Regions from separate parts of the Lentzea sp. NPDC059081 genome, predicted to be linked through region 2. Evidence: riboswitches for the same ligand, from Rfam matches in the RefSeq annotation. Region 2 holds a riboswitch; each other region holds the start of a gene.
What was found. A riboswitch is a leader RNA that binds a small molecule or an ion and turns the genes downstream of it on or off. The one in region 2 is predicted to bind glycine.
Positions count from the first base shown of each region.

Region 1: linked by a shared signal. The riboswitch ahead of gcvH (glycine cleavage system protein GcvH) and the one ahead of gcvT (glycine cleavage system aminomethyltransferase GcvT) in region 2 are both predicted to bind glycine.
Region 3: linked by a shared signal. The riboswitch ahead of gcvP (aminomethyl-transferring glycine dehydrogenase) and the one ahead of gcvT (glycine cleavage system aminomethyltransferase GcvT) in region 2 are both predicted to bind glycine.

Region 1 covers NZ_JBHYGW010000027.1:69,636-71,889, forward strand. The annotation lists gene ald (alanine dehydrogenase) at 1-797, opposite strand, end outside; glycine riboswitch at 1,023-1,115, shown strand; gene gcvH (glycine cleavage system protein GcvH) at 1,181-1,564, shown strand; gene ACFWV3_RS37260 (L-serine ammonia-lyase) at 1,566-2,254, shown strand, end outside.
Region 2 covers NZ_JBHYGW010000058.1:2,138-4,391, reverse strand. The annotation lists gene ACFWV3_RS45525 (helix-turn-helix transcriptional regulator) at 1-358, shown strand, start outside; gene ACFWV3_RS45520 (hypothetical protein) at 479-835, shown strand; gene ACFWV3_RS45515 (DUF3817 domain-containing protein) at 850-1,152, shown strand; glycine riboswitch at 1,198-1,303, shown strand; glycine riboswitch at 1,304-1,395, shown strand; gene gcvT (glycine cleavage system aminomethyltransferase GcvT) at 1,490-2,254, shown strand, end outside.
Region 3 covers NZ_JBHYGW010000010.1:74,683-76,936, reverse strand. The annotation lists gene gcvP (aminomethyl-transferring glycine dehydrogenase) at 1-962, opposite strand, end outside; glycine riboswitch at 1,115-1,211, opposite strand; gene ACFWV3_RS22885 (Clp protease N-terminal domain-containing protein) at 1,268-2,218, opposite strand.

The sequences.
Region 1 (2,254 bases), on a different contig from region 2:
TCGACGAGCACCGAACCCGGCTTCATCTCGGCCACCAGGGCGTTCGAGACCAGCTTCGGGGCCGCGGCGCCCGGTACCAGCACGGCGCCGATGACCAGGTCGGCCTCGCGGACGGCCTGCTCGATGGCGAACGAGTTCGAGGCGAGCGTGCGCAGACGGCCGGAGAACTGGGCGTCGATCTGGCGCAGGCGGTCGACGTTGGTGTCGAGGATCTGCACGTCGGCGCCCATGCCGACGGCGATGGTGGCGGCGTTGACGCCCGCCACGCCGCCGCCGATCACGACCACGCGGGCCGGGGCGACACCGGGGACGCCGCCGGGCAGCACGCCGCGGCCGCCGGAGGGCTTCATCAGGCTGAACGCGCCGACCTGCGGGGCCAGGCGGCCCGCGACCTCGGACATCGGGGCGAGCAGCGGCAGCGCGCGGTTCGGCAGCTGCACGGTCTCGTAGGCGATGGCGGTGGTGCCGGACGCGAGCAGCGCCTCGGTCAGCGGCTTGTCGGCGGCGAGGTGGAGGTAGGTGAAGAGGGTCTGGCCGGCGCGGAGACGGGGGTACTCCTCGGCGATCGGCTCCTTGACCTTGAGGACCAGGTCGCCCTCCGCCCACACGTCGTCGGCGGTCGCGAGCACCTTGGCGCCCGCGGCGAGGTACTCCTCGTCTGTGATCGCGGAGCCCAGACCGGCGCCCTGCTCGACGAACACGTCGTGCCCGCGGCTCGTCAGCTCGTGCGCACCGGCAGGGGTGAGAGCGACGCGGTACTCGTGGTTCTTGATCTCGCGGGGAACTGCGATCCGCACGATGACTCCTCCGTTCGGTGGCCGACATCTCACAATGTGGGGCAGTGGGAAGGTCATGTCACTGTGCTGATCGCACTATCACGCACCCGTGTGGTTGTTCATCTAGGACAGGGCGACTCGGGCCGCTCTCGCGTGTGACTCGACCGGTTCGCGTTGACACCCGGCGGGGCCCGCACATAGCGTTCGGCCCCGAGAACTGAAGACCGGCCGTGGCGCGTCAGCGCCGGAACCCGAGTGGGAGAGACCTCGACGTCGGAGTCGGGGCGCCGAAGGGGCAAGCTCCCGCACACTCTCAGGCAGCAAGACCGCTCGGGGTAGGCAACTCTGCACGGCGGAGGGGGCGCAAGTGTGTCCTTGACCCGTCACCAGCCAGAGGAGTCGCCGTGCAGTTCCCCGAGAACCTGCTCTACACCACCGAGCACGAGTGGGTCGACTGGACGCCGGGCACCCAGGACCCGCTGACCTGCGGAATCACCGAGTACGCCGCGGACGCGCTCGGCGACATCGTCTTCGTGCAGCTGCCGGAGGTCGGCGCGAAGGTGATCACCAACGAGGTCTGCGGCGAGCTCGAGTCCACCAAGTCCGTCAGCGACCTGTTCTCGCCCGTCACCGGCGAGGTGATCGAGGTCAACGGCGCCGTCGTCGACGACCCGGCGATCGTCAACAGCGACCCCTACGGCGCCGGCTGGCTGTTCAAGGTTCGCGTCGAGTCGGCCGAGAACCTGCTCACGGCGGCGAAGTACGCCGAGCTCACCAAGTCCGACTGACATGGCCATCAGCGTCTTCGACCTGTTCTCCGTCGGCATCGGACCGTCCAGCTCGCACACGGTCGGTCCGATGCGCGCGGCGGCGATGTTCGTCGAGAAGCTCGGCGAGCGCCTGTCCGGAGTGGACCGGGTGCACGTCGAGCTCTTCGGTTCGCTCGGCGCCACCGGGCACGGCCACGGGAGCCCCAAGGCCGTCTTCCTCGGCCTGGAGGGCAACCTCCCCGAGGAGGTCGACCCCGCGGTCGCGGCCGGGCGCGTCGACGAGATCGTCGCGAGTGGACGGCTGCGGCTCGGCGGCACGCACGAGATCGCGTTCCGGCACGACCACGACCTCATCATGCACCGCCGCAAGTCGCTTCCTCTGCACCCCAACGGGATGAGCTTCGAGGCGTTCAGCGGGGGCACTTCGGTCGAGCACGCCGTCTACTACTCGATCGGCGGCGGGTTCGTCGTCGACGAGAACGCCTCGGGCACCGACCGGATCAAGCCGGACACCACGCCGTTGCCGCACCCGTTCCTCACCGGCGACGAGCTGCTCGCGCGCTGCCGCGAGACCGGGCTGTCGATCAGCGAGATCATGATGGCCAACGAGCTGTCGTGGCGCACCGAGGACGAGGTGCGGTCGGGGCTGCTGCACATCTGGCACGTCATGCAGGAGTGCGTCGAACGCGGCTGCACCGAGCACGGCGT
Region 2 (2,254 bases):
CGTGCAGCGGGGTGCCGCACGGAGCGGGTCGCGTGGCTTGGTCAAGGTCGACTCGGCGGATCCGGCCTACGTGGCCGCGATGCGCAAGCGGGCGCCGGAGGCACCCGAGGCGTTGCTCGCCGCCGCAGCGAGCTACTGGCAGCTCGTCGGTGACGTCAGCGAGGCCGAGCAGTGGTGGGACGCGGGCATCAGCCCGTTGGACCAGCGCGCGCTCGACTACCGCGCTGCCGGCCTGACTCCTGCCGACCTCGGGAGGCGCCTGGGACCGATGACGGTTCTCCAGCACCTTCGTCGTGGCTCCGCCGCGGCCTGGTGCGTCGCACGTCTGCAGAGGCAGCGCCGGGACGGCGTGGCGTAGAGGTAAGGGCTGTCGAGGAATCGGCAGCCCCGAGTTCATGTCCCTCACGGGCGGCCTCCTGGTCGGAGGCCTCACCCAAGTAGTGTGGAGGTCGTGCGCGGCCTCCTTACTCCCCAACGCTTGTTGATCGCGTTCGCCTGTCTGGCGGCGCTGGTCGTGTGTTGCGGGCTCGCGTACTGGCAGTGGCAGCGCTTCGAGTCCGCCAGCGGCACGTTCCAGAACCTCGGGTACGTGCTCCAGTGGCCGCTCTTCGGCCTCTTCCCCCTCTTCATGGTGTGGCGCTTCCGCCGCCTGGCGCGCCAGAACCGTGACGGGGCTCTCTCCGCACCGGAGCCGGTTGCACCCGGTCCCCGGCCGGTGACTACCGTTGACGCCGTCACACCCGCGCCTGTCGAGCACTTCGACGACGAAGAAGACGCGGAGCTCGCGGCCTACAACCGCATGCTCGCGGACCTCAACGCGCGGGACGGTCGTTGAGCGAAGGCGGGCAGATGAAGGGTGCGTTGACCCGGTTCCGGGTCATGGCTTACGTGGTCGGTGTCTTCCTGCTGCTCCTGGTCGTGGCGATGGTGCTCAAGTACGCCGCGGACATGGGCGGCGCGATGAAGGTCGTCGGCCCGATCCACGGCTTCCTCTACGCCATCTACCTGGTGATCTCGGTCGACCTGGCGCTCAAGCTGCGCTGGTCGATCAAGGGCACCCTGCTGGTGCTGCTCGCCGGCACCGTCCCGTTCCTGTCGTTCTGGGCGGAGCGCAAAGTGGTCGAGAAGACCGCGCAGGGCGTGCCGTTGTGACGTTTGGCCTGCTAGCGTCTGGGGCTGACAACTGAACACGGCCGTCGATGTCGCGCGGGAGAGTCCCACTGCACCCGATTTCTCGGGCAGGGGGCGCCGAAGGAGCAACTCCTCCCCGGAATCTCTCAGGTACAGGTACCGCACGACGAAGGCAACTCTGGAAAGCAGGCCCATCGGCCTCGCCCACGGTGCAAGCCGCGCTGCGCGCGGTGAAGCTCTCAGGCTCATGACAGAGGGGGAGGCTCGCTCAAGTGAGGAGTCTCCGATGGACCGTGTCATTCTTCTGTTGCCTCAGCCGGCCGTCCGGCTCTTCGGCGCACCCTGGAGGAGCGTTCTGATGTCCCGCCTCACGCCTCTGAACGCCGAGCACGAGCAGCTCGGCGCGATGTTCACCGACTTCGCGGGCTGGCGGATGCCGCTGCGCTACTCGAGCGAGCTCGCGGAACACCACGCGGTGCGCACGACCGCGGGCCTGTTCGACCTCACGCACATGGGTGAGATCGTCCTGACCGGGCCGCAGGCGGGCGAAGCCCTCGACTACGCGCTCGTCGGCCACATCTCCGCGCTGGCCGTCGGCAAGGCGCGCTACACGATGATCACGCAGGCCGACGGCGGCGTGATCGACGACCTGATCGTGTACCGGTTGGGCGACGAGGAGTTCATGGTCGTCGCGAACGCCTCGAACGCCGCCGTGGTCGCCGAGGCGCTGGTCGAGCGCGCCGCCGGGTTCGACGCGGTGGTCGAGGACAGGTCGACCGACTACGCGCTGATCGCGATCCAGGGCCCGAAGTCGGTCGAGATCCTGTCCGGCCTCACCGACACCGACCTCGCGACGGTCAAGTACTACGCCTCGTACCCGTCCTCGGTCGCGGGCGTCCCGGCGCTGCTGGCCCGCACCGGCTACACGGGCGAGGAGGGCTTCGAGCTCTTCGTCGCGCCGTCCGACGCCTCCGCCGTGTGGACCGCGCTGCTCGAGGCCGGTGCCGCGCACGAGCTGAAGCCGTGCGGGCTCGGCTGCCGCGACACGTTGCGCCTCGAAGCCGGGATGCCCTTGTACGGCAACGAGCTGACGACGTCGCTGACGCCGTACCACGCGGGCCTG
Region 3 (2,254 bases), on a different contig from region 2:
TAGGCCAGGGAGCCGTCGGCGTCGACCGAGACGCCCACGAGGCGGCCGGGCAGCTGGCGCTCCAGGCCGGAGCGGACGGCCATGTAGCCGGCGTGCGGGCCGCCGAAGCCGATCGGCACGCCGAAGCGCTGGGTGGTGCCGACGACGACGTCGGCGCCGATCTCGCCCGGCGCGCGCAGCAGCGTCAGTGCCAGCAGGTCGGCGACGACCACGGCCTGCGCGCCGGCGGCGTGGATCTCCTCGATCAACGCCTTCTGGTCGCGCACCACACCGGACGCGCCGGGGTAGGACAGCAGCACGCCGAAGAAGTCGCCGCCCAGGCCCAGGCCCTCGATGCCCTGCGACAGGTCGGCGACGACGATCTCGATGCCCAGCGGCTCGGCGCGCGTCTCGATGACGGCGAGCGTCTGCGGCAGCGTGTCGGCGTCGATGACGAACTTGTCCGACTTGGACTTGCCCGCGCGGCGCACCAGGGTCATGGCCTCGGCGGCGGCGGTCGACTCGTCCAGCATGGACGCGTTGGCGACGGGCAGCGCGGTGAGGTCGCCGACCATCGTCTGGAAGTTCAGCAGCGCCTCGAGGCGGCCCTGCGAGATCTCCGGCTGGTACGGCGTGTAGGCGGTGTACCAGGCGGGCGACTCGAGGACGTTGCGCAGGATCACGCCCGGCGTCACGGTGTCGTAGTAGCCCAGGCCGATCATCTGGGTCATCGGCCGGTTCTGCGCCGCCAGCGCGCGCAGCTCGGCGAGCGCCTCGGTCTCGGTGGCCGGGGCGGGCAGGTCCAGCACGAGGTCGCGCTCGTGGATGGACGGGGGAACCGCGTGCTGCGCCAGCTCCTCCAGCGACCCGACGCCGATGACGTCGAGGATCCGGGCGAGCTCGGCGGGGCGCGGGCCGACGTGGCGGTCGGCGAACGGGGTGCCGTGCTCGAGAGCGGCGAGCGGAATGCGGTCCTGCGTCATCTAACGCCTCCGGGGGCCTGAGGGCACACGTGTCCTGGTGCCCTCCCCGCTCTGTCCGTACCCCGAAGGGCGCCTGAGAGGTTCACCCGCTGCGGGAGCGGGCTTTCACCGTCGGCGGGACCCCCTCGCGGGGCTCCACTTTCCAGAGGCGTCTCGCTCGGGCGGTCCTGGATGCCTGAGAGGTTCCCGGGGAGGGACTTGCTCCTTCGGCGCCGGGCTCTGCGACCCGGTCTCTCCCGCCTGAGTTCAGCGACTACCCGAGAAGAATACCCGCAGGCAGCCCACCCAGTCCCCCCGGACGCGACCTACATCTCAGCACCGAGACCGGACAAGGCCGCGGAGACGGGGTCCTCCTGGTCGTCGCGCAGGGCCACGAGCAGGTGCCGGGCGCCCACGACGTCGTCCCCGCGCCGGGCCGCGACGAGCTTCGCGCCCTCGATCGCCCGCTCCACCGGGCCGCCCGCGGGCAGGGTCGCGCGGTCCACGCCCGCCGCGCGCAACGCCGCCGCCGCACCGGACTCGAGCTCGGGCCGCAGCTTCCTGCCCGCCGCCGACAGCTGCTGGTCGAGCGTCAGCACCGCGGCCACGAGGTCGCGGGAGGTGACGGTGCGGTCGCCGGCGACGGCGAGCCGTTCGGCCTCGGCGCGCACCGCGGTGAGCTCGGGCCCGCCCAGCCCCTGTCCGCGCACGACGAGCTTGGTCAGCCAGCGCACGTACCCGCCGCCGGACTCCCCTTCCAGCGCACCGGCCTTGCGCAGCAGCCACACCGCCGGAGCCTCCTCGGGTTCCGACGCCGCGCGCACGGCCGCCGCGGTGGCCTCGACGTCCACGCGTCGCACGGCCATCAGGTCCGCGACCCGGCCGAACTCCAGCGACAGCAACGCGAGCGACAGGTGGGTCGTGGTCAGCACGCCGTCGCCGGCCTGGCCGATCGCCGCGCGCAGGCAGGCGTCCAGCGCGACGCTGGCGGGCACCGGGGTGTCGACACGTGCCTGGTGGTGGGCGGCGCGCAGCAGCGTCGTGACGTCCGGACCGGCCTCGGTGGCGCCGCCGTCGCCGCTCGCCCAGTGCTCGGTCCCCCGCGCCATCGCCTGCGCCCGCAGCGACCTCACGCCGAGCTTGCGCCCGGGACCGGTGGTGTCGGCGAGCGCGATGAGCAGGTTCTCGGTGCCGACGAAGCCGAACTCCAGCCGGAACGCCCGTTGCACGGCCGCGGCCAGCGCTTTCACGACCTGCGAGGAAGGAGTGGGGGTCATGCCGGCAACGCTAGGGAGCCGGGGTGCCGCGGCGCC